3 regions of the Bacillus coreaensis genome follow, and region 1 is predicted to be linked to each of the others. Evidence: riboswitches for the same ligand, from Rfam matches in the RefSeq annotation. Region 1 holds a riboswitch; each other region holds the start of a gene.
What was found. Region 1 has a riboswitch for S-adenosylmethionine ahead of mtnK (S-methyl-5-thioribose kinase). Riboswitches for the same ligand answer to the same signal wherever they lie in the genome.
Positions count from the first base shown of each region.

Region 2: another riboswitch for S-adenosylmethionine. It lies ahead of ACQ5H4_RS02375 (methionine biosynthesis PLP-dependent protein); the one in region 1 lies ahead of mtnK (S-methyl-5-thioribose kinase).
Region 3: another riboswitch for S-adenosylmethionine. It lies ahead of ACQ5H4_RS21755 (sugar ABC transporter substrate-binding protein); the one in region 1 lies ahead of mtnK (S-methyl-5-thioribose kinase).

Region 1 is NZ_JBOCCY010000002.1:161,530-172,376, forward strand. Features, by position in the region: gene ACQ5H4_RS03990 (2-oxoacid:acceptor oxidoreductase family protein) at 10-1,020, shown strand; gene ACQ5H4_RS03995 (thiamine pyrophosphate-dependent enzyme) at 1,020-3,314, shown strand; gene ACQ5H4_RS04000 (methyl-accepting chemotaxis protein) at 3,489-5,294, shown strand; gene ACQ5H4_RS04005 (PAS domain-containing sensor histidine kinase) at 5,412-6,878, shown strand; gene ACQ5H4_RS04010 (methylated-DNA--[protein]-cysteine S-methyltransferase) at 6,893-7,390, shown strand; gene mtnK (S-methyl-5-thioribose kinase) at 7,416-8,603, opposite strand; SAM riboswitch class I at 8,676-8,835, opposite strand; gene ACQ5H4_RS04020 (carbon-nitrogen family hydrolase) at 8,904-9,680, opposite strand; gene ACQ5H4_RS04025 (pyridoxal phosphate-dependent aminotransferase) at 9,810-10,847, shown strand, end outside.
Region 2 is NZ_JBOCCY010000001.1:445,980-456,826, forward strand. Features, by position in the region: gene pxpB (5-oxoprolinase subunit PxpB) at 1-468, opposite strand, end outside; gene metH (methionine synthase) at 571-4,023, opposite strand; gene ACQ5H4_RS02365 (bifunctional homocysteine S-methyltransferase/methylenetetrahydrofolate reductase) at 4,001-5,866, opposite strand; gene metC (cystathionine beta-lyase) at 5,863-7,050, opposite strand; gene ACQ5H4_RS02375 (methionine biosynthesis PLP-dependent protein) at 7,053-8,159, opposite strand; SAM riboswitch class I at 8,240-8,344, opposite strand; gene ACQ5H4_RS02380 (hypothetical protein) at 8,511-8,747, shown strand; gene sda (sporulation histidine kinase inhibitor Sda) at 8,820-8,954, opposite strand; gene ACQ5H4_RS02390 (gamma-glutamylcyclotransferase family protein) at 9,143-10,006, shown strand; gene ACQ5H4_RS02395 (hypothetical protein) at 10,090-10,323, shown strand; gene ACQ5H4_RS02400 (DUF6501 family protein) at 10,372-10,575, shown strand; gene crcB (fluoride efflux transporter CrcB) at 10,664-10,847, shown strand, end outside.
Region 3 is NZ_JBOCCY010000023.1:4,175-15,021, forward strand. Features, by position in the region: gene ACQ5H4_RS21730 (SpoIID/LytB domain-containing protein) at 1-868, shown strand, start outside; gene ACQ5H4_RS21735 (VOC family protein) at 977-1,375, shown strand; gene ACQ5H4_RS21740 (YdeI/OmpD-associated family protein) at 1,405-2,058, shown strand; gene ACQ5H4_RS21745 (DNA alkylation repair protein) at 2,143-2,850, shown strand; gene ACQ5H4_RS21750 (cold-shock protein) at 3,107-3,307, shown strand; SAM riboswitch class I at 3,701-3,808, shown strand; gene ACQ5H4_RS21755 (sugar ABC transporter substrate-binding protein) at 3,931-5,043, shown strand; gene ACQ5H4_RS21760 (sugar ABC transporter ATP-binding protein) at 5,114-6,616, shown strand; gene ACQ5H4_RS21765 (ABC transporter permease) at 6,618-7,619, shown strand; gene ACQ5H4_RS21770 (cupin domain-containing protein) at 7,718-8,365, opposite strand; gene ganR (galactan degradation operon transcriptional regulator GanR) at 8,571-9,563, shown strand; gene ACQ5H4_RS21780 (YibE/F family protein) at 9,677-10,444, opposite strand; gene ACQ5H4_RS21785 (YibE/F family protein) at 10,441-10,847, opposite strand, start outside.

The DNA.
Region 1 (10,847 bases):
GGGGAGCTTATGTCAATTTTACCTGTTAAAAATGAGTTAGGTTTTTTTGAAATCCGATTGGAATCTATCGGAGGATTAGGTGCGAACTTAGCCGGAAAAATGTTAGCTGAATCTGGGGTGCTTGGGCACGGATTGAATGGTTCAAACTTTTCTTCTTATGGATCAGAAAAGAAAGGATCACCAGTAAAAAGCTTTATCCGGTTTTGCGATGCTGAAGTCGCCATTAGAGACCATAGTCCAATAGAGCAGCCTCATGTAATTGGGGTTTTTCATGAGGCTTTATATAAAACGGTTGATGTGGTAAGTGGTTTAACTGGTGACGGTATTGTATTGGTTAATTCAACAAGAGGTTTTGATGACGTAAAAAAAGACTTGAAACTAAACTATGGTACATTGGCCATCGTTGATGCACTTGGCATTGCCGTAGAAGAAAAGACAAAAGTGAATACTGCTATGCTAGGTGCCTTATTCCGCATATGTAGTTTTTTAAATCCTGATTCCATGAGGGATGTGATTCGAAAAACGTTTGAAAAGAAATATCCACACTTAGTTGAACCGAATATTCGTACATTTGATCGTGGATACAATGATGTGCAATTCAAAACTTACGAGGTACCAGAACATGCAGAAGGAAGATCCTTTACTAGACCTGTACCCCAGCTCGGATATAACACACAGGCTATTGGGGGAGTAATGATTTCTCAAGCGAATAGTATTTTGAAGGATTTAAGTGGCTCTAGACAAGGATTTGTTCCAGAATTCCACCAAGAAAAATGTATCAATTGTGCTGCTTGCGATACAGTTTGTCCTGACTACTGCTTCGTTTGGGAAGAAGGAGAAGATAAACGAGGCCGAAAACAGACCTTCCTTAAGGGGATTGACTATCAATATTGTAAAGGTTGCTTGAAGTGTGTTGAGGCTTGTCCGACAGAAGCATTAAATGACCTTCGAGAAATGATTGGTTATGCAAAAGAACATTCAGTAAAACAATATTTTCCATTTGTAGGGGGTGTAAGGTAATGGCAACTTTAGAAAAAGAATTACAAGCAATGGGTTTGCCTGAACAATTAGCTACATTTGAATCTGGGAATGAAATGGCCGCAATGGCAGCAGCTCAAATCAACTATCATTTAATGGGATACTTTCCGATTACCCCATCAACAGAGGTGGCACAGTATTTAGATCAGATGAAAGCTCGTGGAGAACATAATATTAAATTGATTGCAGCGGATGGAGAGCATGGTTCTGCGGGTATTTGTTACGGAGCAGCTGTGACAGGTGCACGTGTGTTTAATGCTACAAGTGCAAATGGATTAATGTATATGCTTGAACAGCTCCCGGTACAATCTGGCACCAGATTCCCGATGGTTATGAATCTGGTTACTAGATCTATTAGTGGACCGTTAGATATAAGAGGAGATCACTCTGATTTATATTTTGCGTTAAATACGGGTTGGGTGATATTAACGGCAAGAACGCCTCAGGCAGTATACGATATGAACATAATGGCTCTAAAAATAGCTGAGCATTCAAAGGTTAGATTACCGGTGATTGTCGCTTATGATGGCTTCTTTACTTCTCATCAAAAGCGTAAGGTAAACTATTTTAAAGATCGAAAAGTAGTACAAGATTTTGTAGGAGAATGCCCAACTGAGTATCATTTTGCTCGAGATCCGAAAAAACCAGTCACGATCGGAGCTCATATGAATGGTGATGATCTATTAAACAATCATTTCCAGCAATCCGAAGCAATGTATGCGGCAGGCGATGTTTTTAAAGAGGTAGCAGAGCAGTACAAAAAAATTTCAGGTAGGGAATATCCCGTACTTGACCTGTACGGAATGGAGGATGCAGAAGTTGCTTTATTCTTATTAAATTCTGCGGCAGAATCTGCAAAGGATGTAGTAGACCAGCTCCGCGCTAAAGGAATAAAAGCTGGAGTAATCAGTCCGAATATTATTCGGCCATTCCCATCTGAACAGATTCGTGTGGCACTGAAAAATATAAAAGCACTCCTTATTGGGGAACGAGCAGATTCATATGGTGCAAACGGACCAAACCTTACTCATGAGGTGAAATCTGCTTTACAGGAGGATAAAGAAAATCAAACCCTTGTATTAAGTCGTGTGTTCGGACTTGGAGGCAAGGATTTTTACGCGGATGATGCGGCGGAGTTCTTTAAACTTGCACTTGATGCAAAGGAAAAAGGCTATGTTGAAAAGGCGTTTGATTATTATGGTCATCTACCTGGTGAAGTTGAACATGTGCTGAAACCAGTTATTGAACCTCAGTATGGTGATGCATTTAAAACGGGATTAATTGAAGTGAAACAAGATGAAGAAACGAAAAAGCTTAAGGTGAAAATTCCGCCTTTACGTGCTTTGACGACAAAGCCAAAGAGACTAGCATCAGGACATGGTGCGTGTCCTGGTTGTGGCATCTTCCCAGGACTCGAGCTATTCTTTAAAGGGATAGAAGGAGATGTGGTGGTTTTATTCCAAACAGGCTGTGCATATGTTGTCACAACTGCATATCCACATTCATCACATAAGCAAACCATGATTCATAATTTATTCCAAAATGGCCCTGCAACTCTATCTGGTACACTTGAAGCATTTTTAGAGTTAAAGGAAAGAGGAGAAGTATCGGTTTCAGATGATGTCACATATGTGATGATTACTGGTGATGGTGGGATGGACATTGGTATGGGTTCTGCAATTGGAACGGCCCTAAGAAATCATAAACTAATTATGCTTGAGTATGATAATGAAGGGTATATGAATACTGGGTCACAAATGTCATATTCTACTCCAATGGGTCATATGACGAGCACAACCAATGTAGGGAAAGCACAGCAAGGAAAGGCATTCCATCATAAAGATACAGCACAAATAATGGCTTCTACAAATATTCCGTATGTGTTTACTGGTACGGAAGCATTTCCACAAGACTTGATTAAAAAAGCGGCAAAAGCTCAGTGGTATGCCCAAAACGTGGGAACGGTTTATGGAAAGATCTTAATTACTTGCCCATTAAACTGGAAGTCTGAGGAAAGATTTGGTCAAACTATTATGGAAGCAGCTGTAAATTCATGTTTCTTTCCTCTATATGAAGTGGAACAAAGGGAAACGACCATTACGTACAATCCGGAAGATAAGAAAAAGCGTATCCCTTTGTCAGATTGGTTAGCCTACATGGGTAAAACCAAACACTTACTGAAAGAAGAAAACAAACCAATGCTTGATGATTTTGGTAAGGAAATTGAAGCGAGATGGCAACGTCTGAAGGCAAAGCACGAAAATCCATTATTATAATAGGGAGGAGCAAAGTTAACTACTTTGCTCCTTTTACTTTTAGGTTCGAAATATTTTTACAATTTGTATTTCAAATTCAAAATTTCTTTATTATAATGAGTAAAAGTAACTATATATAGGAAAATAGACTTGTAAGATTATCTAACAAGAACAGGACAAACGGGGGAGTATAACATGTTTAGGGTAAAAAATCGACTCTTAAGTTTATTAAAGCGAAAAAGGACATCAAGTAATAATAGGAATAGATATAGTTTTCAATTTCCTTCAAGATTTCCTCTTAAAAGTAGGTGGGATTCATTAAGACTAGGGCAAAAATACGGAGCAGCTCTTGTGTTAATGCTTATTTTGTTTACTGCCTCAACAACCATATCATTTACCCTTTTAACATTAGCAAACAAACAAATGGAGAATGTAAAGGCAGCTGGCGAAAAGGCAGTCATGATCTCTGAAGCTAGTGCTATTTTTCATCAAAAGAATAGCATGATTGGTACTTACATAGTTGATACAAAAACTAGACATGTTGATCAGTTTAACGAGATATCAAAGGAATTTGATCATCTGAAAAAAGAAATTCAACCAGCTTTACAATCAGAAAAAACCCAAACAATCTTCTCAGAAATTGGTAAAAATGATCAGAAAATCACCGATCTTTTTACCGATGTAATTGTTACCGAACTGCAAGCAGGGAACGAGTATAAGTACCGTCTTGGTAAGTTGCAGGTAGATAATATTGTTTATGAGACAGTCGTAAGACTTAATGATCTTTCGGAAGAATTAAAAAAGGAATCCTCCAATTCAGTTTCAACTGCAAAAGCTAGTTTAACCACTGTGTTGGTGGTGCTAGTTATTTCTATTATCGTATCTGCTGCAATAGGTGTTATTACTATTCTTCTTGTATCAAGAGCAATCTCAAGTAGATTAAATTCAATAGTGGAAGTTGCAAATGAAATTTCAAATGGAAATCTAGATGTTGAATTGATTCAGACAAGTGACAAAGATGAAATTACAGATTTAAGTAAAGCGATAGACACGATGAAAAACCAGCTACAATCCATGATTCAAGAGATTAGTGCTGTTTCTTCGGCGGTAAATGACAGGAGTGGTGAATTAACACTTGCTTCTTTGGAAGTAAAGGCAGCTAGCCAGCAGGTGGCCTCTACTATGGAGGAATTATCTGCAGGAGCCGAAGAGCAAGCGCACTCTTCTTCAACGCTGGCAGAAATGATGGATGTTTACTTAACAAAGGTAGATCAGGCAACCAATAGTGGGACAGTGATAAAAGATTCCTCTAATCATGTACTAAGCTTGACCAATCAAGGTCATGATTTAATGCAGAAATCTCAGGCACAGATGAAGACGATTAATGAGATTATGAATTCTTCTGTGGAAAAGGTTCAAGGATTAAATGAGAGAACAAAGAAGATTAACTCGCTTGTGAAAGTAATACAAGATATTGCATCGCAAACCAATCTACTTGCATTAAATGCAGCCATTGAGGCGGCGAGGGCAGGCGAACATGGAAGAGGGTTTGCAGTTGTTGCAGATGAGGTTCGTAAATTAGCAGAACAAGTAACTCTTTCAGTAGGAGATATTACTAATATCGTGAATGGCATTCAAGTGGAATCAAATGACGTGGTGAACTCCTTAAAGGACGGGTATGATCAAGTGGAGAGAGGTACACAGCAAATTAATGTTACTGGTGAGACGTTTAATCGAATTTATCATTCGGTGAATGAGATGTCCACACATGTTAAAGAGATATCTACGAGCTTGGATGAAATTTCCTCACAAACGATATATATGAATAAGTCTATTGAATCAATTGTGTCTGTTTCACAAGAATCGGCAGCAGGAATTGAAGAAACAAGCGCCTCCGTACTTCAAACGAACGAGTCTATGGAAGGGATATCAGACAATATCCAATCATTATCTCAACTTGCAGACCAGTTAAATGCGATGGTTTCTAATTTTAAGATATAGAACTGTGAAAAAATGAAAAAGAACGCATTCATCAGAAAGCGTTCTTTTTTCCTATAGAGGAGTTTTAGGAATAGTGTAGAATTCATAATTAAGAAGTCCTTTTTAAGGAGAGATACCGTGAATACGTTCCTTTCAAGTGTAGGTATGGAGAATATGCGAATCAATCAAATGAATAAAAATAATATAGAGATACCAATTGAGGATCTATTTAAATCATTTTTTATAGAATCTCTTGATGCGATTATATTTTGGAATGAAAATATGAGTATCATTGACGCAAACGATGCAGCCTGTCGCTTATTTGAATGTAGCCTTAATATATTAAAGCAATATCCAATTGATGCTTTTGTGTACGAAAAGGATGAAAAATATCATACCATCATACAGGACTTAAACAGAAGGGGTTCCATTCGAGACGAATTACTATTTCAAATGTACAATGGTCAAATGAAATATCTGGAGTTTTCAACCAAGCTTTTTGTCGTTGATGGATATCATATGACCATTTTTAGAAATGTGACTGAACGGTATCAAATGGAAAAAAAGTTAAGAGAGAGTGAGCAAAAATTCCGGAAAATTTTTGAAGGTTCTCTTGACGGAATGTTATTATGGGATGAAAATCAAAGAATTATTGATGTGAACCCTGCCGGTGAAAAGTACTTGAAAGCAAATAAATATGAAGTTGTCGGAAAAACAATGCGTGATTTACTGATCAATTGTCATTTTCCGGATGAAGAGTTAAATGAAGTTATGAAAAATCTCATGCTTGAAGGTCATGCAACAGGTACGTTAACATTAACGACAAGAAGTGGGAAGACTTTGCATTATGAGTATTCTACGAAGCAAAATGTAGTAAGTAACCTAAGTTTAACAACCTTCAGGGATGTTACGGAAAAGCTTGAAATGGAGGCGAATCTTCATAAATCTGATACCCTTAGTGTAATCGGTCAGTTGGCAGCTGGAGTTGCCCATGAAATTCGTAATCCGATGACTGCGTTGAAAGGTTTTATTCAGCTTTTAGAGGACTCTAGTGAAGGAAAGCATTCCATGTACTTTGATGTGATCTCAACAGAACTGAATCGTATTGATGCGATTATAAATGAATTTTTAATATTAGCAAAACCACAAGCGATCAAATTTGTGGATCATAGTATTACTCAGATTATGTCTGAAACGGTCAATCTATTAAGTGCACAAGCTGTTTTGTACAATGTTCAGTTCCTCCTTCATTACGATGATGATTTACCAACATTAATCTGTGAACCTAATCAGCTGAAAAAGGTCTTTATTAACATGATTAAAAATGGCATAGAAGTTATGCCGAGCGGCGGATATATTACGATTTCAATGAATCAAACAACTGATGATCGGATACATATTTCCATAAAGGATGAAGGCTATGGAATACCGGAGGAAAAACTGAAAAAGCTTGGTCAGCCGTTCTATACGACCAAAGAGAGGGGAACAGGCCTAGGTCTTATGGTTTCTTATCGGATTATAGAAGAGCACGAGGGGACGATTAAAGTTGAAAGTGAAGTTGGAAAAGGGACGGTATTTCATGTGTATTTACCAGTAGGAAAATAAAGGTGGAATCATGTATGAATAGATTGTATGGAACGGTTGAATCGGAGTTAGGCACCATTTATATAGTAGTAGAAAATGAACTAGTATCGGCCGTTCATATTGGAGAAGAGGATTTTCAGAAGCACGAAAATGGTCATCAGTTGATCCTTTCACTTGAAAATGAACTAGTACAAGAAGCGGTGCAGCAAATGGAGGACTACTTTTCAAAGAGAAGAAAGGGTTTTGATTTACCACTTCAGATGGAAGGAACTGAGTTTCAATGCTCTGTTTGGAAGGTCCTACACTCGATTCCATTTGGAACAACATACAGCTATCAGGAAGTAGCAGAAAAGATAGGGAATAGTAAAGCCGTTCGTGCGATCGGACAGGCGAATAAAGCGAACCGTCTTCCTATTATTATTCCATGTCATAGAGTTATTGGGAAAAATAAAAAGCTAACTGGCTATGCAGGAACGCGTACAGATATAAAGGAAAAGCTCCTTACACTAGAAGGAGCTGGCTTTAAACAATAGTAAGAATACGAGTAGAGAATTCCTTCTACTCGTATTTTTTTGTGTGTAAAAATGTAACTAACTCTTCAATGGATGTGAATTCATTACGCTTAAGAATTAATGTTCTTCCTAACGCTAAAGATTTTTCTTTCGCAGCAATTCGTTCCTTTTCATCCGAAAGACCATCCAAGTCCGCAACATGGGCAAGACCGATTGTTCTTCTTATAAGTTCACACCCAGCAAATCCAACCGCATCCTGAAAGTATTTTTGTAGAGTAGAAGAAAGGAAACCGTCAATACGGGCAAATGGTTCTAAATTGTCTTGTTCCCATAGGACTGAAAATTGATTTTCATACACATTCCAGAACGTTCTTACATGTGAGTATACCGCATGTGATTTTTCTTCGAAGGCAATAGCTTGGAACAATAAATTTGCAATTACTTGACCCATATCAAAACCTACAGGACCAAAGTATGCAAATTCTGGGTCAATTACTTTTGTTTCTTCCTTCGACACAAATAAGCTGCCTGTATGAAGATCACCATGTAAAAGTGCTTCAGCTTCGGTTAAAAAGCTTTTTCTCAGTAACGCTACTTGAAGTTTTAAATCTGTATCCTTCCATAGTTTTTCAACTGTTGAAGTAAGCTGTGGTTCAAAATCATTTGTCTCTGCATCAAAGTAAGGATCTGAGAAAATGAGGTCCTCAGTAATTTTACATAATTCTGGGTTAATAAATTTTCTAACAAGCTCTTTCTTTTGACCTTTATCCAAACCAAACTCCGATGTGAAAAAAGTTGTATTGGCTAAGTATGTTCCAAGATGACTTGCAAGCAGGGGATACTCGTTTCCATCAATTAACCCTTTTCTAGCGATAGTTAAATGAGATAAATCTTCCATAATCGTTATTGCTAACACTTCGTTCGTATAATACACTTCAGGAACAAATTCAGGAGCGTGCTTTTTAAATAGTTTTAATGCTTCTGCTTCTATCGTTGCTCGTTTTAAAGTGAGGGGCCATGATTCTCCTACTACTTTTGCATATGGAAGAGCTTGTTTTATAATGATGCCTTTTTGATCTTGATCTTTAATATGAAAAACTAAATTTAAATTTCCATCTCCTATTTCTGTACACGATAGAGTACTATTTTCGGAGAATAAATTTCTCTCTTTTGCTAGTGAGATGGCTGTTTCTTCTGTTAATGGTTGATAAGTTTCTTGTACTACTGTTGACATAATGATTATCCTCCTATTGCATAAAAAAACCTCTTTCTGCTAGAAAGAGGTTTGAGGCTGTAGTCAACAAACCTCTTATCTACCAGAAAGGAAATTTCTTTCTGTTGGAATTAGCACCGTGCCTTACGGATATTATCCGGCGCTAAATCGATAGCGCCCCATTTCACAATGGAATTACGGTCGGTTGCTGGGCTTCATCGGGCCAAATCCCTCTGCCTACTCTTGATAAGAGATGTAATTTTCAGTTAATATTTACTGATGAGAATCATATCAGCATAGTGTTAAAGTTGTCAATAGTTTTTAATATAAGTCTGTCCGGCGGTCTGAAAATATCGGAATCATGTTACGGACTTTCTTCACTTCTGCTAAATCAATTAGACCAGTAACAATGGATTCATATTCGTCTCCCTCTGCAATTACTTCCCCCCAAGGATTAATAATCAAAGAATGACCAGCAAACACATTGTCAGGATCTGAGCCAGAACGATTACATGCTATGACAAAACATTGATTTTCAATCGCTCTAGCAATTAATAAAGATCTCCAATGGTTCAAACGAGGGAGAGGCCACTCAGCAACCACCACGATGGTCTCCGCTCCTTCTGTCGTATGAGCCCGAATCCATTCAGGAAAGCGAATATCATAGCATATCAATCCTGCAAATAAGTGATTGTCGAGCGCAAATATGCCTTTTGTACTTCCAGATTGAAGATGTTCATGCTCGTTCATTAGTTTAAAAAGATGCGCTTTGCTGTATGTGGAAACAAGTTCACCTTCGTTATTTATGACAAGCAATTTGTTATACACACCGTTGTTTTCTTGAGAAGCAACAGAGCCACCAACAATATGCACACGATGTTGTTTAGCTAATTTTTGCAAAAATTCAATGCTCTTTTTTGCTTCCACATCTGCAAGAACATCGAGTCGGGTTAAGTCATAGCCTGTCGTCCACAGTTCTGGAAGGATGACTAAGTCAGGTTTTTCAGCCATGGCTGACTCTATTAATCTTTCCGCTTTTTGAAAGTTTTCTTCTACATTTCCAAAGCTTATGTCCATCTGAATACAAGAAACTCTCATAAGAAACCACCTTTTCTAAAAAAAAAATAGTAAAAATACTTTACAAGTTGTCATTTACGATATACATTTGTGACTAGTTTTTCAATATAAAAATTGCCAATTGCCCGAAAATATAAAGTAGGTGGAAAAATGATGATATATCCTCAATCAAAATTATTAAAAAGCTTACCTAAACAATTCTTCGCTTCACTTGTTGCAAAAGTAAATAAGCAGATCAGAGATGGTCATGATGTGATAAACCTGGGTCAGGGAAACCCTGATCAACCGACAGCTTCACATATCGTAAAAGCCCTGCAAGTGGCTGCAGAGAATCCGAATAATCACAAATACTCTCCCTTCCAAGGCTTCGCGTCATTAAAAGAGGCGGCTGCGACATTTTATAAAAGAGAATATAACGTAGATATCAATCCAGAAAAAGAAGTTGCCATCCTTTTTGGAGGAAAAGCTGGGCTTGTTGAAATCCCACAATGCCTATTAAATCCAGGTGAACATGTTCTCGTCCCTGATCCGGGTTATCCTGACTATTGGTCGGGGGTAGCTCTTGCACAAGCAGAAATGATTACCATGCCATTGAAAGAAGAAAATCATTTTCTTCCTGATTATACGGCTCTATCAGATAGCGAGCTAGAAAAGGCAAAGCTTATGTTCTTAAATTATCCGAATAACCCGACAGGCGCAATAGCAAATGCTAATTTTTTCGAGGATACAGTCGCGCTTGCCAAAGAGCACGAGATTTGTGTTGTTCATGATTTTGCATATGGAGCGATAGGCTTTAATGGTCATAAACCGATTAGTTTCCTACAAACAGAGGGTGCAAAAGACGTCGGGATTGAAATTTATACGTTATCTAAGACGTATAATATGGCTGGTTGGAGAGTAGGCTTTGCGGTTGGAAATGAAAGTGTCATTTCAGCTCTTAATTTGTTGCAAGACCATTTATATGTAAGTCTTTTTGGAGCTGTCCAAGAAGCGGCAGTTGCAGCATTAACTGAGTCTCAAAGTTGTGTACGAGAGTTAAATGCATTGTACGAATCTAGAAGAAACGTGTTTATCGGAGGACTTCAAGAATTAGGTTGGAATGTAGTAGCTCCGGAGGGGTCATTTTTTGCATGGCTAAAGGTTCCTACCGGTTATACATCGGAACAATTTTCAGATCTATTACTAGAA
Region 2 (10,847 bases), on a different contig from region 1:
AGGGGTAGCAATTGATTTAAGTAGTCCACTTAAAAAAGGAAACCCTGGTGAAAAGCCGAGAAAGCTAACGCGATAGATTTGCTTTGTATGAAAATAAATAACTTCTTCCTCGGCTAGATGGTTTACTTGCGCAACCTCTGCTAAATCCAAAGAAAAAGGGGGTTCATAGCAAACTGGGATAAGAAAACAATTTCCATGTCTATTGTCCGTTTTAAAACCTTTTCGCAGTAATTCTTGGATGATAATTTTGATGTGCTGATAAGGATAGTCCGAATTTATGTAAGAAGGCTCATAATGAAGCGTTAAGGTTGTATAAGCGGGAACTAAAGCGATCATTCCTGGTACTGGCCGTTTTGAGAGTAAATGATACGCAGAGTGAACGTATTCATTGGCCTTCTCACTTAACCCTGTTGCTTGGAATTCAACCATTAGTGCAGCATCACCTAAAGGAGTAATTGAAAAATCCATTGAATCACCTATTCTTTTTGTCATTACTTTTATTGTAGTAGAAAAATAGGGAGAAAAAAACAAAAAAGTGTTTAGCTTGTTAGGCTAAACACTCTCTAGCAATTACCTTAAAACATTGAAGTAACGGGCTTCTGGATGTGAAAATACCATCGCTGTAACAGAAGCTTCAGGTTCCATCATAAAACCTTCTGTTAATTGAATGCCTATTTCCTCAGGCTTTAGAAGCGAGAATAGTCTTGTTTGATCTTCAAGTTCTGGACAAGCTGGGTATCCGAAGGAGAAGCGTTGACCAGTATATTTAGCCGAGAATCGATCCTTCATCGTCATGCTAACCGGATCTGGGAATCCCCACTGGTCACGCATGAGGCGATGAATGAATTCTGCAAATCCTTCAGCAGTCTCTAACGCTAGAGCTTGAAGAGCATGATTTTCTAAAAACTTTCCAGCCTTTTTTAATTCTTCTGCGACCTGACGAATCCCTGTGCCTGCAGTTACTGCAAAGAAACCGACATAGTCCATTTCACCAGATTCAACAGATTTAACATAATCTGCTAAGCACAAAAATGGTTCTGATTCCTGACGAGGGAAAGTAAAGGTTTCAATAATTTCTGAATGATTTTCAGGATTATAAATATAGATACTCTCATCTTTTGATTGAGCAGGATAAAACTGATACACTGCTTGGGGTTTAATCCAACCCTTTTGTTTTGCATCTGCTTTGAGCTCATCAACAACATTTTTTACTTTCCACGCTTTTTCATCTTGAGCTGCTAATAGCTTTTCGATCGTTCCTTTTACCCCTAAATGATGACCAATAAGCATTTGTTCATTAATATATGGTTCAATATGAGCAAGGGAGTACTGTCGTAAAATATGTCTTTTAACGTCCTTTGGAACTTGAACGATAAAATCTCGTTTTGTTTTTGAGCGAACCTTAACGGCTGTAGCTGTAGCTGTTGAAGTACTTGTGTCGATGCTTGCACTAGATAAACGCTCTTGTTTTTCTGCATGCTCGATCTCTAGCTTTTTAAGCTCTTCTTCATCTTGGAGCTGGTTGGCAAGACTTAAGCCATTCATTGCATCCTTAGCGTACAAGACTAAACCATCGTACTCTTTAGAAATTTTCGTGTCAGTAAATTTTCTAGATAAAGCTGCACCACCAACTAAAATTGGAACATTAATTCCTGCTTGCTTCATGTCTTGAGCTGTCAGAACCATTTGTTGAGCGGACTTTACTAGTAACCCTGATAATCCAACAATGTCGGGATTTTCCTTTTTTATTGATTCGATTAGTGTAGTAGGGGTTACCTTTATACCTAAGTCAACTACATCATATCCATTATTGCTTAAGATAATATCCACCAAGTTTTTACCGATATCATGAACATCACCTTTTACAGTAGCTAGAATTACTTTCCCTTTTGATGCAGATGTATCTCCAGCTTCCATATGTGGTTCTAAGAAGGAAACGGAGGCTTTCATTACTTCAGCACTTTGAAGTACCTCAGCTACGATCAATTGATTGTCATTAAATAGGCGACCTACTTCCTTCATTCCATCCATTAATGGACCATTAATGATATCTAGTGGGGCAGGGTAGGATGATAAAGCAAGCTCTAAGTCAGGGATTAATCCTTCTTTTGTGCCCTCAACGATATAGTAAGCGAGTCTCTCCTCTAATGTCATATCCGGTAGCGTGCTTTTGGCTTCTTTTTTCTTTTCTCGGTAAAAATCTGTAAAAACAGCTAGTGTTTCATCTGTAGTATGGAAAAGAAGATCTTCAGCCAATTTTACTTCCTCAGGTGGAATACTTGCAAAACGTTCGAGTTTTTCTGTATTAACAATCGCGTAATCCAATCCAGCAACCGTACAGTGATAAAGGAAAACAGAGTTCAACACTTCACGGCCGACAGGTGGAAGACCAAAGGATACATTACTGATTCCCAATATTGTTTGAGTTTCAGGCATCGTCTCTTTAATCATTCGAATTCCGTCAACGGTTGCTTTTGCAGATCCAATATATTGTTCATCTCCGGTACCAACAGGGAAGACAAGCGGATCAAAAATAATATCCTGAGGAGGAACACCATATTTATTAACTAGAAGATCATAAGAACGTTTCGCTACCTCTAGTTTCTTCTCGGCAGTGACACCCATTCCTTTTTCGTCAATGGTCCCCACAACAATGGCGGCACCGTATTTGTGAATGAGCTTGGAAACCGATTCGAATTTTTCTTCGCCATCTTCCAGGTTAATGGAGTTGATGATGGCCTTTCCTTGAGAATAACTAAGTGCCTTTTCTAGCACATTATCATCCGTTGAATCGATAACTAAAGGAACCTTTACCTTTTTAACTACTTCTTGAATAAAGTTCTCCATATCAACGATTTCGTCTCGGTCGGGATCCGCCAAGCAGATATCGATAACGTGAGCTCCGTTTTTCACTTGTGCACGAGCAATTTCTGAAGCTTCCTCAATCTTACCTTCGCTAATCAATCTTTTAAATTTTCTAGACCCGATAACATTTGTTCGTTCCCCAACCATGATTGGTCGTAGAGTTGGATCATCGTATACAAATGGCTCTATGCCTGACACCATGTGGGTATGGTTTTCAATTCGTTGACGAGGCTTGTATTTTTTCATCTCATCAGAAATAGCTTTAATATGTTCAGGGGTTGTACCACAGCAACCTCCAACAATATTAATCCAGCCTTCAGCAGCAAAGTTACCAAGCTTTTTTGCTAGCAAATCAGGTGTTTCATGATAATGACCTTCTTCATCAGGTAAACCAGCGTTAGGATAACAACTGATTGCAGAGTTTGATAGGGAAGAAAGGGAACGAATATGATCCTGCATGAACTCAGGTCCTGTTGCACAATTTAGTCCAACTGCTATAGGGTTCATATGTTGAATGGAAATATAAAAGGCTTCAATGGATTGACCAGCAAGTGTTGTTCCCATCGGTTCGATCGTTCCTGAAATCATAATAGGGAGCTTGCGGTTACGAAGGTCGAAGGCTCTTTGAATTCCTAAAAATCCAGCTTTTACATTTAACAAGTCCTGGCTGGTTTCAAGAAGCAGTAAATCTACATTACCGTCTAGAAGACCGAGTACCTGCTCCTCATATGTTTCAACTAAAGCAGAAAAGGTTGTTCCACCTGTTACACTTAAAGTTTTGGTTGTAGGACCAAGGGACCCTGCGACAAAGCGTGGCCACTCAGGTGTAGATATTTGATCACACGCCTTTCTTGCTAGCTTGGCAGCGACCACATTTATTTCATACGCTTTAGTGCCTAAATCGTATTCATCTAATACTAGACTAGTTGCACCGAAAGTATTGGTTTCAATAATATCTGCTCCAGCGCGTAAGTACTCAAGGTGAATTTTTTCAATCACATCAGGGGCAGTGAGGTTTAAGATTTCATTACAACCCTCATACTCCTCTCCACCAAAATCCTTAGCTGTTAATGCTTCTTGTTGGAGCATCGTACCCATCGCACCATCCATGATGAGAATTCGTTTATTAAGTTGTTCATTTAACGATGCTGTTTGCATTCAGCTTCCTCCTTAACACTTGGCTGTTTATCGTATTTGTATAGGTAGCGAGCTGTGCGGTCATTTCATAGCGCATAAAAGGAGTAATTAAATAAATTCCATTAAACAATTCAGAAGCTGCGTCAATCAAGGACTTAGTAATAGCAATTCCTTCTTGAGCTGACTGAACAGGATCATCTTTTAAAGTAGCCATTAACTCTCTAATAGAATCAGAAATTTTTATTCCAGGTACTTCGTTATGAAGAAACTCCGCATTTTTACTCGATGTAAGTGGCATTAACCCAATGTAAATAGGTTGGTTGATATGCCTAGTTGCATGGTAGATCTCTAATAGTTTTTCCTCTGAATATACTGGTTGAGTAATAAAGTAATCTGCTCCATACTTTGCTTTCTTTTCCATACGTAAAACAGCTTTATCTATATATTTTACATTTGGATTAAACGCGGCAGCAACCGAAAATACGCCCTTTTCTCCTAAGTCCTTACCAGTAGGGGAAAGGCCCTCATTAAACTGCTTAATCATGCTAATGAGTTCGAAAGAAGAGACATCATATACTGATGATGCACCAGGAAAATCACCGACACGAGCAGGGTCGCCTGTAATAGCTAATATATCATGTAATCCTAGGGTATGAAGTCCCATCAGATGAGATTGAAGACCAATAATATTTCGATCACGACAAGTAATGTGAACAAGTGGTCGTAAGCCGATATTTGTTTTGGTCAATTGAGCCAAGCTAGTATTACAAATTCTTGGAGACGCTAGTGAATTATCAGCTAATGTAATAGCATCAACACCGGCTTCCTTAAGCGCTTGTGCTCCTTCAAAAAATTTCTTTGTGTTCAGCTTTCGAGGCGGGTCCAATTCAACAATGACTGATGATCTTTCTTTAACAATTTCCTGTAGAGGACGTTCCGTGCGTTTTGGTTGTACAGTTTTCACTTGAACCACTTCTTTTTTTACTTCAACTTGCTTTTCCGTCACCGGTGAAGTTCCTTTTAGTTCTGATGCAAATGCCTCAATATGGGCTGGAGTTGTGCCACAGCATCCTCCTAAAAGACGAACACCTTGAGCTCTGAATTCCTGTGCACTTTTTCGGAAATAATCCGCATCTCCTTCATAATGGAATTTCCCATCAGTGTACGTAGGAAGACTAGCATTTGGATATGCTGATAGAAGAGCCTTTTTAGGTAATTCAACTTGTTCCAAGCTTTCAAGCATATGATGGGGACCAAGACGACAGTTCACACCGACCACATCAGCACCAAGACTCTCTAAACGTAAGAGAGCTTCATTAATGGGTGTTCGATTTTGCATAATGCCAGGGACCTGCATGGAAACTTGAGCAATAATAGGTAAATTGGTTTCCTTTCTGGCAATGGATAGGACTGCTTCAATTTCATCTAAATCGTAGTATGTTTCAAGTAATAGGCCATCAATATCTTCCAGCAGCAAGTAATGTAGTTGCTGTGAAAAGCTTTGGACAATTTCCTCTAAAGAAAATGAGTTGGGGCGAATACCACGGTTACCACCAATGGTCCCGACAACAAAGCTTTCATTTGTAATGGCTTGCTTCGCAACTTTTACGGCAGCACGATTAATTTTTTCAACAGAGTCCTCAAGACCATATCTTTGTAGCTTTAAAGAGTTGGCAGCGTACGTATTCGTTTGTATAACATCCGCTCCTGCTCGTAGATAGGCCTTATGGATGTTAAAAATATCATCCGGATGCGACAGGTTTAACTCTTCAAAACAAGTATCTGTTCCATAAGAGTAGAGAAGGGTACCCATTGCACCATCACCAATGACAATGTCTTTTTTAAGTTTATCTAAAAGGCTCATCTTACTTTCTCTCCTTGGCAATTCGCGGCTATCGTTTCAAGAGCAGCCGTGAAGTCTTTAATGATATCATCTGGATGTTCTAGGCCAACAGAAAGGCGAAGCAGGCTTTGGCTGATTCCTCTTTTTAAGCGTTGTTCAATCGGCATTGCTGCATGGGACATTTTCGCCGGGTAAGAGAGGATCGATTCAACTGCTCCTAAACTAACAGCAAATACAGGGATCTCTGTTAATTCAACAAATTGTTTTACGGCTTCTTCACTTTCGAGTTCAAACGAAAGAACAGCTCCGGCCCCTTCTGATTGTTCGTTTTGTATTTCGTACTGTGGATGATCAGTAAGTCCAGGGTAGTACACTTTTTTCACAGAAGGATGGTCCTGCAAGAAGTGTGCTATTTTTAGTGCAGATTTCATTGAGAAGTCCATACGAACCGATAAGGTCTTTATTCCTCGTAACACTAACCACGCATCTTGAACGCCTAACACAGCGCCAAATGAGTTTTGTAAAAATCCAATCTGTTTAGCAAGATCAGGATCGTTAACAACGATCGCACCAGCAACTACATCACTATGACCAGAAAGGAACTTCGTGGCACTATGAAGCACCACATCCGCACCAAGAAGTAAGGGCTTTTGTAGAGCAGGTGTTAAAAATGTATTGTCAACAAAGGTTAAAGCTCCAACACTTTTAGCAATGTCACTAATGGCTCGGATATCTGTCACCTTTAAAAGGGGATTGGAAGGAGTTTCTACATAGAAAACCTTTGTATTCGGACGAATCGCCTGTTTAACTTCTGTGAGGTCCGTCATATCAACAAATGTGTGCTCGATTCCAAAACGCGAAAGAACTTCCGTCACCATTCTGTAGGTCCCACCATACACGTCTTCTGTGATCACCACATGATCTCCTTGAGAGAGAAGGAGAAACGCAGTCGAAATGGCTGCCATACCTGATGAAAAGGCATATCCGTTTGTACCTTCTTCAAGGTTAGCAATGACTGTTTCAAAAGCTTCGCGAGTTGGATTCGCACTTCGACCATAGTCGTATTTTCCAAACTCATCGACGCTATGCTGATGGAAGGTGGATGCATGTTGAATAGGAACGGAAACAGCACCGTTTGTTGGATCAAATTTATGTTCATTATGAAGTAGTTTTGTTTCAAATGAGAAATTGTGTTCTTTTGTCATTTTTATGCCTCCGAACTTAAACGAGTAAGAGCTTGGTCAATATCTTTAATTAAATCCTCCACGTCTTCAATACCAACAGAGAAACGAAGCAGGCGATTACAAACGCCTATTGAAAAACGAATTTCTTCCGGAATATCCGCGTGTGTCTGTGTAGCTGGGTATGTAATGAAGCTTTCTACACCCCCAAGACTTTCTGCAAACGTAATAAGCTTAAGATTTTGTAAAAATGAATTAACCCACTCTTCTTTTTTTATTCGGAAGGATAGCATGCCGCCGCGGCCTGGGTAAAGAACATCTACTACATTTTCATGATTCTTTAAGAAGCTTGCAAGTTCGCTTGCATTTTTTTCATGCTGTTTCATTCTAAGTGCTAAAGTCTTCATCCCACGAATAAGAAGCCAAGAGTCAAACGGACTTAAAACAGCTCCAATAGAGTTGTGGTGGAATCCAAGCTGTTCACAAACCTCTTTTCCTTTCCCGACGATCAAGCCAGCTAGCACATCATTATGTCCACCTAAGTATTTGGTAGCACTATGAATGACAATATCAGCTCCAAGCTCAATCGGTCTTTGAAGTAATGGAGTGTAAAACGTATTGTCGACAATTAATAAAATATTATATTTCTTCGCTAGTTCAGCAACCGCTTGAATATCCGTTTCTTCCATTAGAGGATTGGTTGGTGTTTCAATGAATATGGCTTTCGTTTTTTCTGTAATAGCCTGTTCGATAATGCTCACATCATGAGTTTGTACATACGTACTTGAAAGTCCCCATTTTTTAAATCCTTGCTCTAGAATTCGATAGGTTCCACCGTATAAATCTCTTGATACAATCCATTCGTCGCCAGATTCAAAGAGTGCAAGAATGGTAGTGATTGCAGCCATTCCGGAACTACAGGCAAATCCTTGGTCACCGCCTTCTAAATCAGCAATTGCTGCCTCTACAAGTTTTCTTGTTGGATTACCTGTTCGAATATAATCAAATCCAGTTGATTGGCCTATTCCTTCGTGTCGATAAGCTGTCGAAAAGTATACAGGTGGGTTTACTGTCCCAGTTTGAGTTTCACTTCTGTTTCCGATCTGCGCTACCTTTGTTTCATTTTTGTACATTTTAGTCTCTCCCAACATCCTAATAATAAAAAAAAGCCTTCTCTCTAAGAAGAAGACTTTGTTATCAACATGAGCCATTCTTCTTATCTTCCAAGTAAAATACTTGCTGGAATTAGCACCTTTTCAAAAAATTGATGGTTGCTGAGGCTTCATAGGGCCAGACCCTCGACCTCTCTTGATAAGAAATCAAAACATTTAATTTTTTCTAACTTTACTACAGTAAATCGCTAAGTGTCAATCTTTTTTACAAATTAACGACAATTTTGTTCACAATTTCCTAAAATTTACTATATGAATATTCAGAACATTTAATATATAATAAGTTTGAGAACAAAAAGTGGAGGGAAATTCATGCAAACGAAAAGCAGATGTCATCATCGGTATATGTTGAGTGAAGACGCCTTTTTTGTTACCGAGGATGGAATTGAATTGTTTATATCAGGTGAGGGTCTTCAAGGTTATCCTGTAGGTGGTCACGTGGATTTTCCTCTTGAAATGAGAGAAATGAATGAATCAGCTCAAAAGGAGAAACGTCTCTCCAGTCAACCACCGCAACAACTTTACTTAAATATGATCAATCAGTTATAGACGGGGAAACCCGTCTTGTTTATTTTCGAGGATAAATAAAACCACCGGCACTTGGGTGCCGGTGGTTGTGTCCTATGATTTAATTGTCGGTTTCAAATTTCTTTTCTCAATTTCCTTCTTCAAAAACTTCGCCCATTCTTTATCCTCACCTGACTTCAATGCATTCCGATACGAGACAACTAACATTTCATTACTCATAATCTTCATTTGCAAGCCTCCTTAAAATGGACTGAATTTTCTAGCTTTTTATCATTGTATCGGGTTTTAATCCATTTGAAAACCCAAAACTCTAGATTTACTGCCATAAAATTATTAATATTCTGTTACAGGATTTTCACGTAATGATTTTTTTCATGATAAAATATGGTAAATAGTTTGTACGATGGGGGAGAAGGATGGATACGATTACACTTTTTGTTTATGGTACATTAAGAAGACATGAAACGAATCACAGATTAATCAGAGAAGCTACTTGTATCGCTGAACAGGCATGGGTAAACGGTGAGCTTTTTGATACAGGTAACGGTTATCCTACACTAGAACTCAATGATTCCGGTAAGGTGCATGGAGAGTTATATGAAGTTAGTAAAAACCTTTTACCTCAGCTTGACGCATTGGAGGATTATGAAGAGGGTAAAGAGTCTAATTTGTATGACAGAACAAATGTTACCGTTCATACTGATAAAGGCACTAAAGTAGCGCTCGTGTATGTGAATGTGGATGAATCAAGCAAGGCTGAAAAAATCACCCACGGAGATTGGAAGTTACATAGATTCATGAAAAATCGTCCTGAACAAGTATATTACTTTGCATATGGTTCATGTATGGATGATGAACGATTCCGAAAAGCGGGGGTAGATCACTGTTTTAAAAATCTCGTCGGTGCTGCCGTTTTAAAGGGATACTCCATGAAATATCTTTTCAGAGTAAGTGATGGCGGAAGAGCAGATATTGTAGAAGATGGTGGTGAAACCGAAGGGGTAGTTTACTTAACTCCATATGAAGGGGTCGAGTATTTATTTGGTAGAGAGGGGTTCTATGGAGGATGGTATCGCCCTACCTTTGTAGATGTGGACATCGATGGAGAAATATTAAAGGATGTTTTGACATTCCATGTGTATAACAAAATGCCCGAAGTGTCACCCCCCGACCATTATTCGACCGAAATTCTTAGAGGGGCCAAAGGAAGATTGAGTGAAAGGTATTATCAATATCTACTAAAAGAACTTGATCGTCTAAAAAAATCAAGCAATAGTTAACTTTTTTATTGTACATCGGTTTAATACGAGTATCCATTGTGGTAAACACTTAATATCACCAACTTAAGAAAGTGGGTCAGAATATGAGTGGGAATCGAGAAAATGGCTATTATGAGCTGGTGTATAATAATCGACAATACAACTATCTAGAGTTTATTAGATTAGATACAATATGTGAAATTAGTTATATCACTTTAAAAAATATCTTAACAGGTGAATTTTTTACCTTTGAAGAAAACAAAGTTCGAAAAGTGACAAAAAGAAATTTTCGAATCAAGCCTTTAAAGAAGCATTTTTTAGAAAAAGTTGCTAAGTAGTTACTTCCTTTCTATAATAAGATAGATAATGTAAAAGGAGTGACTGTAGTGATTCATCTAAAATGGTCAGAGTCAGAAACAATAAAAAAGGTAACTTGTGTTCACACAAAAGCTGAAAAATATATTGTAGATAATAAATTAACACCAGGAAATGTGTACGAAGTAAAAAATGAAACAGAAGAATTTTACTTTATTATAGATAATAGTGGAAAAGTCGGCGGCTATTACAAGGATTATTTTAAAGAAGCTTAACATCAGACTACATAATACTGTTAGCAGGGTAGCTAACAGTATTTTCTTTTAATCTGTCATTTTTCTAATTAATAGGGTGAATATTATTATGAGGTTATTATTTGTAGGTATCGGTGGCTCCATTGGAAGTGTGTTGAGATATAGTATTTATTACAATATGTTAGCCATTAATGGAAAATGGTTACCATTTTTAGGAACATTACTTGCCAATTTGTTAGGAGCATTTGCACTTGGTTGGTTTACTTCTAGACTGTTGCTATCAAAAAAGCTCC
Region 3 (10,847 bases), on a different contig from region 1:
TTACTTACAGGGTGTTGTTCCATTTGAAGTGTTTCCCGAATGGAATATAGAGGCCTTAAAAGCACAAACGTTAGCTGCTCGTACTTATACCATCACCCATAAGACTCCCAAACTAGACGACACCATTCAATATCAAGTCTACGGAGGGTATAATCAATTCAATAAAACAAAAAGAGCTGTAAATGATACGAAAGGAGAAATCATTACTTTTCAAGAAAAACCTATAAGTGCTTTTTATTCTGCGAGTAATGGTGGAATAACGGAAAGTAATAAAAATGTATGGGGTGGCAATGCAAGTCCGTATTTCCCAGTCAAACAAGATCCATATGACCCCGTTCAACCTTGGGAGTTTACATTACATAAAACACAAATAGATTTGGATGAAATCAGATCGAAGGGTTGGAATGAATTAAAGGAGAAAGATGGAAAAATTAGCGTATCTATTAAAAAATGGCTTAATAGAAATGGATATGAAGGTGACATAAAAATTTTAAGTATTCCTTTTTTTGCTATCGATAAGGTTAAAAACGAATCACAAAGGTCGATGATAGGCTCGATTCAAATCGAATTTATGAGAAGGTTGATTGATGGAACCATTATTTTTGAAAAAGTCTCATTGGATCATGTTGAATTAAAAAAAATTCGACCAATGATAGGTGGAGGTCATTTTAGAAGTTATTTAGTAAGTTCGTTTGAAATGAATCCAACTTCTTACAAAGTAAGTGGCAAAGGTCATGGTCATGGAGTTGGTATGAGTCAATGGGGTGCAAACGAAATGGCAGAGAAGGGAAAATCCTACAAAGATATTTTAGGGCACTATTATCCAGGAACACAAGTTAAAGTCATTAAAACCTTCCCAGATAATTAAAATGATGATATCTTTCAGGTATCATCATTTTTTTGCCTTAAGAATAATAATTAATCAAACTTGGCTGTAGAGAAATATTAATATTTCTAATTTGAGGAGCTGAACTTAATGGGAAAAGTTACACCATTCTTAATGTTTCAAGATGGCAAAGCAGAAGAAGCTATGAATTATTACATATCTATTATTGAGGAATCAGAAATTACAAGTATTGTTCGCTATGGAGCGAATGAATCTGGAGATGAAGGAACGGTAATGCAGGCTACTTTTTCTTTAAAAGGGCAAGAATTTATGTGTATAGATAGTAATTTAAAGCATCAGTTTACATTTACTCCATCCTTCTCAATTTTTGTTACATGTGATACTGAAGAAGAAATAAACAACGTTTATCACAAACTGATCGAGGGTGGACAAGCACTTATGCCAATTGGTGATTATGGTTTTAGTCAAAGGTTTGGTTGGCTAAATGATCGCTTTGGGGTATCATGGCAACTAAATCTTCCATTGTGAAACTAATTTTTATATAGGGAGAGAACAACATGGCAATTGGTAAACTGAATCCTAAGGTTGATGATTATTTAAGTAAGACTAAAAAATGGAAGGAAGAATCTGAGAGGTTGAGACATATTGTTCTTGACTGTGATCTGACCGAAGAATTTAAATGGATGCATCCTTGTTACACGTTTAATAACAAAAATGTCGTATTAATTCATGGATTTAAAGAATATTGTGCGCTTCTGTTTCACAAAGGTTCCTTATTAAAAGATCCCCATGGAATTCTTGTCCAACAAACCGAGAATGTACAGGCAGCGCGCCAGATTCGGTTCACCAGTCTTCAAGAAATAGTGGAACTAGAACCCGTTTTGAAAGCGTATATCCATGCAGCTATTGAAGTTGAAAAAGCGGGTTTGGAAGTGGATTTAAAAAAGCATACAGAATTCATCATTCCTGAAGAACTTCAAAATAAATTCGAAGAAACACCAGACTTGAAAACTGCATTTGAGGCATTGACACCGGGACGACAAAGAGCATACATTCTTTATTTTTCTCAACCCAAACAATCAAAAACTCGAGTGTCAAGGATTGAAAATTGTATGGAGAAAATTTTCAGTGGAAAGGGCTTAAAGGATTGCACTTGTGGACTATCTCAAAAAATGCCCTCCTGTGACGGCTCGCACAAAAATATACGATAAGATCATATTAATTAATGTTTATTTTTAGCTGCAGGTAATGGTTATAATGAAATGGATGAAAATAAAGGAAGGACGTACATAGCTATGGATTTTGAAACAGTGATGCAGGAACTTGAAGCTCTTGGTAAGGAACGAACGAAAAAAATGTATATTTCCAATGGTGCACACGAGCCCCTGTTTGGCGTGGCTACAGGTGCTATGAAACCAATTGCAAAGAAAATAAAAATAAATCAAGAACTAGCTGATGAGCTATATGCCACAGGTAACTACGATGCAATGTACTTTGCAGGCATTATTGCAGACCCGAAAGCTATGACTGAATCTGATTTTGATCGTTGGATGGACGGAGCGTATTTTTATATGCTGTCTGATTACGTGGTGGCAGTCACTTTATCAGAGTCAGATATTGCACAAGAAGTGGCGGATAAATGGATTGCAAGTGGTGACGAGTTGAGAATGTCAGCTGGGTGGAGTTGCTACTGCTGGCTTTTAGGAAATCGCAAAGACAAGGAATTTTCCGAAAGTAAGATTTCCAATATGCTTGATATGATAAAAAATACGATTCATAATTCGCCAGAACGAACTAAATCCGCTATGAATAATTTTGTATACACCGTAGGGATTTCCTATTTGCCGCAACATGAAAAGGCGGTTGAGACCTCAAAGGAAATAGGAATCGTAGAAGTTAAACGGGACAATAAAAAAAGCAGTTTACTAAACGCATACGAAAGTATTCAAAAAGAAATGGATAGAGGGAAGCTTGGTTTCAAACGCAAGTATGTAAGATGTTAAAAATCGTTTTGATGTATAAATGCCTTTTATAGACATTCCTATTTAGACGTATTTAGGTTTTTTAGTTTGCTTTTCTCGTAACCTGCAGGATACTGAGGATATGTTCTTGCAAATACTTATAAAAAATGTTAAACTTTAGAAGAATTATTTTTGTTCGGTGTAAAGGATAGTATAAGATTAACTTTTCGTCTTGATGATCACTGAGTCCAAGGATAGTAACACATTGTGTGTAAAGCACACAGCAGGAGGAAACAAAATGGAACAAGGTAAAGTAAAATGGTTTAACGCAGAAAAAGGTTTCGGATTTATTGAGCGTGAAGCCGGAGAAGACGTATTCGTTCATTTCTCAGCTATCCAAGGCGAAGGTTTTAAATCTTTAGACGAAGGTCAAGCAGTTACTTTTGACGTTGAGCAAGGTCAACGTGGAGCTCAAGCAGCTAACGTGCGTAAAGCTTAATAATAAAAACAAACTAAGCAGGCTCTTTTTAGAGTCTGTTTTTTTCTTTTTATATACAAGGATCCCCACTCACTGAGTGAGTGGGGCACAATGTAAGCAAGTAAATCAAATGGTAGATAAAGTGTATCACATCATAACGAATTCACCTAATTATGTTTGTGTTAATTATAGCTTTCAATTCCGCTAAAGTTCACCAATTTGTCGGAGACGGTGATAATCTTTATTAGAGTAAAGTGGACCTTTTGATGGGCTTAATACATACGAAGAATCTATTGTAGCTATCTTTGGAAAAATACACCTATTAATAATATTTAGAAAATACTATTGACATTTTGTTAATAGAATATTAAATTAAGTTTTATACTTTATTAAAGTAAATGAATAAAATACGTTCTCTTATCAAGAGTGGCAGAGGGACTGGCCCGATGACGCCCAGCAACCGTTCCATATGGAATTGGTGCTAAATCCTGCAAAACAAGAAATTGTTTTGAGAGATAAGAGAGGAGTAGTCCTTATTTTGTGATGAAACCTCTCTTTTCTGGAGAGGTTTTTTATATTTTATAAAAACTCTCCTAAGAGCAACGTTGGTAAGAAGACAAAAAACAAAAAGGGGAGAAAGAATCATGAAGAAGAACTTTTTAAGAAGTGCATTTGTATCAGCGATCGCTGCAACACTTTTGCTTACAGGCTGTGCAACAGGGGGAGAAACAAAGGAAGCAACAGGATCGAACACACCGATTGAAGGTGTACCTGACCGCTTTGCAAATGGGGACCAACCGAAAATCAAAGTTATTCGTAAAATTGGTGGAGACGATCACACAGCTCAATTCTTAGCTGGTGCAAAACAAGAAGGTGAAGCATTAGGATTCCAAGTGGATGTATTTACTGCAAATGGAGATACAGCGAAATTTCATGATGCGCTTAACCAAGCGTTAACTCAAGATTATGATGGATTTATTATTTCTCACGGTGACGATGATGCTACCGTGAATGACATACAGAAAATTGTTGACGCAGGAAAGAGTGTAGTCGCATTTGACTCGAATGCAAATTTAACTAGTGTTGATGGTGTCACTCTAGTATCACAGGATGATGAAGCATTAGCTACTCTATCATTGGACCAATTAGTAAAAGAAACAAAAGGTGAAGCCAATATTGCTTACCTATGGGTGGACGGATTCCCACCTATGGTTAGACGAAATAAGGTTTATGAAGAGGTTTTAGCAAATAATCCTGGAATAAAAGAAGTGGAGCGCTTTGGGGTAGCAGCAGCTGACACTAGTGTTCAAACCCAAAATGCCGTTGCCGCAATGTTAAATAAATACCCTAAGGGTGAACTTGATGCGATTTTTGCAACATGGGATGCTTTTGCTATCGGTGCAGCTCGTGCGTTAAAAGAAGCTGGCAGAGAAGAAGTGAAAATCTATGGAATCGATGTTTCAAATGCTGATTTGCAGGAAATTCAAAGAGAAGGCAGTGCTTGGAGATATACCGCAGCTGTTGATCCTAAGTTGATAGGTTCAGTAAATATGAGAATACTCGCAAAGAAATTAGCAGGAGAGGAAACACCACAAACGTATGATTTGGAAGCTTCACTAATCTCTCAAGAAGACCTTCAAAAATCAAAAGATCCTGTTAATATGGTCAATCTAACTGAAATCATTGAAGGATGGGGCCAATCATCAGAATTTGAGGAAGACTGGATGAAGACACTAAAGGAACATTATAAGAAGTAAGGGACTTGTAGATAGACACTCTCTTTTTAAAAAGAAAAAGAGAGTGTTTCTTTGAAAGGACAGTGACATCATGACCACTTTAAAGATGAAGAATGTCTCAATTGAATTTCCGGGTGTTAAAGCATTAAATGAGGTGGATTTTTCAGTTGAAAGCGGGAGAACTCATGCCTTAATCGGAGCCAATGGTGCTGGGAAATCAACGTTGATGAAGGTTCTTGCAGGGGCATATGGCCACTATACTGGTGAAATCACAATGAATGGACAACCTATGACCATTCGTTCTCCAAAAAGTGCCATGGATTCTGGAATTCAAATTGTATATCAGGAAGTGGATACAGCTCTGATCCCCAACTTAACGGTTGCTGAAAATATCATGTTAATGGATACGGTCCATAACATGGGAAAGAAGCAATGGGTCAATTGGAAAAGCCTGCATTCGAAAGCGGCCGCCATCCTAGTAGAAATGAATTTGACTCTTCCTACTAAAAAACTAGTAAGTGAATTGACATTGGCAGAAAAACAAATGGTTTTGATCGCTAGAGCAGTGTCGAAAGAATGTAAATTTCTCATTTTGGATGAGCCGACAGCACCTCTTAGTCATACAGAAACAAATGAATTATTTCGTATAGTAAAAGAATTAAAGAGACGTGATGTTGGAATTATTTTTATATCGCACCGACTACCAGAGATTTTTGAGATTTGTGATGACATTACGATTATGAGAAATGGGGAAGTAGTCGAGAGACAGAGAATTTCGGATACCACCCAAAACAAAGTAGTGGAGCATATGCTTGGTCAAAAACTCGGTGAACAGTTTCCTGATAAATTCATGACCATTGGAGACACATTCCTTGAAGTAAAAGGACTTACAGTTAGAGATAAGATTAAAGATTTCAGCATGAATGTCAGAGCAGGAGAGATTGTGGGAATCGCCGGGCTTGTAGGTGCCGGTAAGACCGAGTTCTGTAAAGCCCTGTTCGGGGCTGAAGGCGAATTAATAGCAGGAGAAGTCAAGGTGAACGGAAAAAGGGTTAGCGTTAAAAATCCATATGAAGCGGTTAAGAATGGACTTGCCTTGGTCCCTGAAGAGCGCCGAAAAGAAGGTATTCTTGTATATGAATCGGTTGAATCAAATTTAACTGTAGCGAATTTACGACGTTTTTCAAAGGAATTTAATTTCTTGGATCGTAAAAAAGAAAAGTTAGTTGCAAAAGCAATGATCAACCGTCTGGGAATAAAGACACCGTCAGAAGAAACAAAGGTTCAAAATCTTTCTGGTGGTAATCAACAAAAGGTTGCCATTGGAAAGTGGCTGGTAGCCGAGGCTGATGTCTATATTTTTGATGAGCCAACTAAAGGTGTAGACGTTGGCGCAAAAAAGGATATTTTTAACCTAATTGCTGAGCTTGCAAGCCGTGGAAAGGCCATTATTTATGCATCATCTGAAGCTTCTGAGATCATGGGAATTACGAATCGGGTTTATGTTCTTTATGATGGAAAGTCAGTGAAGGAACTAGAAACAAACTCAACAAATGAAGAAGAACTATTATTCTATTCAACAGGGGGTAGGTAAGATGGAGACAAACATAACAGCAAAGAAACAGACCCCGGTAAAAACGTCATTTGATCTTTTCCAGTTTTTTTATAAATATGGAACGATTATTACGATCATTGCACTCATTATCATATTTTCATTGGCCAATCCAGCCTTTATCCAGGGAAATAATATTGTAAATATTCTGCGTTCCATTTCAATTGTAACCATCATTGCAATCGGAATTACCATCAGTTTAACGGTTGATGGCTTCGATCTTTCCGTTGGATCGGTGGCCTCCTTATCAAATGCAATCGTTATTTCCATGTTTGTCTGGTTTTCACAAAATACCTTTGTAGCCATTATCTCGGCAATTGCTGCTGCATTAATTGTAGGGATATTGAATTCCATTATGATTGTAAAAATGCGGATTCCTGATATGTTAATGACGCTTGCAACCATGTTCATTATTCAAGGAACGGCATTGACCTATACAAAGGGAGCGACTGTTTCACAAAACATGGTGTTGCCTGATGGAACCATGGCAGAAGGTCTGATTAGTCCGTTTTTTTCGAAAATCGGCCAGGTACCGTGGATTATTTTGATCATGGTCGTTGTCGTTGTAGTGGTTCATATCTTTTTAACGTACACGAAACACGGAAGATACATGTATGTGATCGGGGGAAATAAAGAAGCAGCAAGACTATCAGGAATACCGGTAAATAAATACAAAGTTGCAGCCTACCTGCTATCGGCGCTTTTTGCCGCGATTGGAGGAATTGTCTTAGCTTCACGGGTTATGACATCTGAAATCAACTCAGGTGCCCCTTACTTAATGGATTCTGTAGCAGCTGCTTTTATCGGTTTTTCCGTTTTAGGTGCCGGTAAGCCAAATGCATTCGGAACCTTCGTAGGTGCTGTGTTGATCGGGATTTTAGCAAACGGCCTTGTGATGATGTCTGTCCCTTACTACGCAATGGACATTGTAAAGGGAACGGTCTTAGCATTTGCATTGGCAATCACATATTATAAACAAAAATAATAGTTAAAGAGGCCTATTCAATGTGAATGGGCCTATTTTTATTTTTAAAATGAAAAATCATGGTTTCACATGTCTAGAATTGCATTAATTTACATCTATTAACCCGAATATTGCTGATAATGGTGACCGTATAGTGGCTGTGGATATTGCCGAATATATCGGGATTGTTCATGAAGTTGATTTATATGTTGATAATGGCTATGATCCGTTGATCTATTACAATCCTTGTATGGACCTATATATGTGGATGGTTTAACTGCTGAAATGGCTTGTTTCCACTGATTTTCGTCAACACAATAGGTATGCGACATGATTTTTGCAGGGGTAAATTTCAAAATATCAGAACCTAAAATAACTTCTGGAGTCGGTGCATTAAAAATAGCCAAAAGATGGGTGTTGTCAACTAAAGCTATTTCATAATGCCACCATCCCTGTGGAACATTTGCCACTTGTCCAGGTGTAATGGTGTAATTCAGTATTTGTTTTGTAAATGGATTTAGAATTGATACAGTAGCAGAACCAGAAATACAGTATACAAGTTCGGCTGCATTTTGGTGATAGTGCGGTTCTACAACATTATTCGTACTGAGGAAAATATCTAAGAGAGATACATTTTCAAGTGTATTCAACTGTTTTATACTTAATATATTAATATAGTTTTTATTATCTTTAATGAACAAGGGACTTTTATTGATATCAAAAGTAAACTGAGTTGTTGGTGATGTATAATCCATATATGAAACCATAAATCTTTTTCACCTCTGTTATTTTAACATAGACTTCTAGGCATGTTATGCACGAGAAGTTTGTTAGGTGTACACTTTTGTAGGGTGAATTCAAAATGTAAAATCACAAATAAAATTTTTTCCTCCTAACTAGTAAAAAAATTTACTTGTTAGGGTGGAGGTTGAATCGTATAATATGGGTATGGATAATTGGAGGTAATTGACAATGGCAACAATTAAAGATATTGCAGAACAGGCGGGTTTTTCGATTTCAACTGTTTCCCGTGTGTTGAATAATGATGAGAGCCTTTCTGTACCAGATGAAACACGTGAGAAAATATATGACGTAGCTGAGAAGCTTAATTATAGAAGAAAAACGGTTCGGCAGTTAGTAAATAATATCGCCTTTTTGTATTGGCTGACAGATCAAGAAGAGCTTGAAGATGTTTACTTTAAAACGATGAGGCTTGAAATAGAAAAGTGGGCAAAAAAGACTAATGTGGAGCTTACCACGTACAAAATCGCAGATGGAATAGCCAAAATCCCTGATACTATCAAGGGTTTTATAGCAGTGGGTTCTTTTACAGAGAAAGAATTAAATCGTCTCAGAAGCATTACCCCAAATGGTGTTTTCATTGATACGACACCAGACGCAGTTCACTATGATTCCGTTAGACCTGACCTTTCTGAAATGACAAAAAGAGCAGTGGATTTCTTTATTGACAAGGGGCATAGCAGGATCGGCTTCATCGGAGGAACGTATCATAATCCTAATACAGGGCTTGAAGAAATGGATATTCGAGAAAGAACATTTCGTGCCTATATGGATGAGAAGGGTCATTTGAATGATCGTTATGTATTCTGCCGGAGAGGCTTTTCCGTGGATAACGGGTATAACCTTATGAAGAATGCCATTGATACATTGGGAGATGAATTACCTACTGCTTTTTACATAGCGGCAGATCCGATAGCGGTTGGTTGTTTACAGGCCTTAAATGAGTATGGAATTGCAATACCAGGACGAGTCAATCTCATTAGCATAAATAATATTAGTATTGCAAAGTATGTTTCTCCACCTCTTACGACTTTTCATATTGACTTAATGGAGTTATGTAAAAATGCCGTACAGTTATTGCTTGAAAGAGTGGTAGAAAAGCGCAAAATTGTTAAAACATTATACCTTGGTTCTGAATTAGTGATTAGAAAAAGCACGGAATAAGAATGGATTATTAGTAAAATATGAATATTTTTTCTAGTAAAAGCGTTCTTGTTATAAGAGCGTAATGAAAAAGGAGCTTTGTGTGTTCACTATGTACACATAAAGCTCCTTTTTTATTGAGACTTTTCTCTTGTTTTATCCAAATAGTAAGCAGTGATCCAAGAGGTAATCGGTATAATTAAGGCTACTCCTATTCCGGCACAAAGGATGTTGATCATTTCAGAACTGAATATTTTTGAGTTGACAATGTCTCCTAGTGAGTAAGATAGGTCTTTAAACCAAATTAGCATGGCCAAGTATCCGCCAAAGAAGGCGAAAAATAATGTGTTTGTATTGGTTCCGAGTATATCTCTACCAATGCTGATTCCGAATGAGAATAAATCCATCCTACTCACCTGCTGATTATGATTGTAGAGCTCACGCATAGGAGAAGCAATGGAAATGGCCACATCGATAATGGCTCCTATCGTACTCATAATGATCATGGCCGCCCCAATCTTTACAAAGTCGACTCCTAAATACAAAGAGAACATGCTAAGTTCTTCCGTTTCTTCTTCTCCAAATCCTTGAATCATTGATTTTTCAGTAACAATCACAATGAAAAATAGCAAAATAGCCAAGGTGATAATGGTAGAAACAAAAGCAGTGATGGTTTTATTATTTACATCATTGATAAAAAAGAGATTAATACAACTAATGATTGTACAGGCAATTAAGGTAAGAATAATTGGGTTTGCACTTGGATCAGTCATGATAAGGATGGTCAAAAGAAGGACAGCAAAGTTTAAAAATAAAGCAATAAAAGACTTTGCTCCTTTTTTTCCTCCTATCACTACCATTAGAATAAATAAAATCGCTGCTAGACAGAATAAAGCATTCATGATTTTGCCCTCTTTCGGTTTACAAAAAAGATAGAAATATATAGACCGATCGGAATCGTTAATACAATTCCAATCCCACCAGCAAGGGCCCTAGCTAATTCTAGGGAAAGATTCATGGAAAGGGTGTATCCTAGTGGAGAACCATTTTTCATATACAAAATGAGCATCGGGATAGATCCACTTATATACGCGAAGAACAATATATTGGTCATCGTTCCCATCACATCTTTTCCGATTTCCATTCCAGAAGCTTTAAGCGCTTTTATTGATATATGGTTATTTTTTTCGTACAACCCAAAGATAGAAGAAGACATAGTAATGGCTACATCCATTACAGCACCTAGAGATCCAACTAATATTCCCGCCATAAATACCGTTTGAGGAGGACGAGTTAGAAACTGCA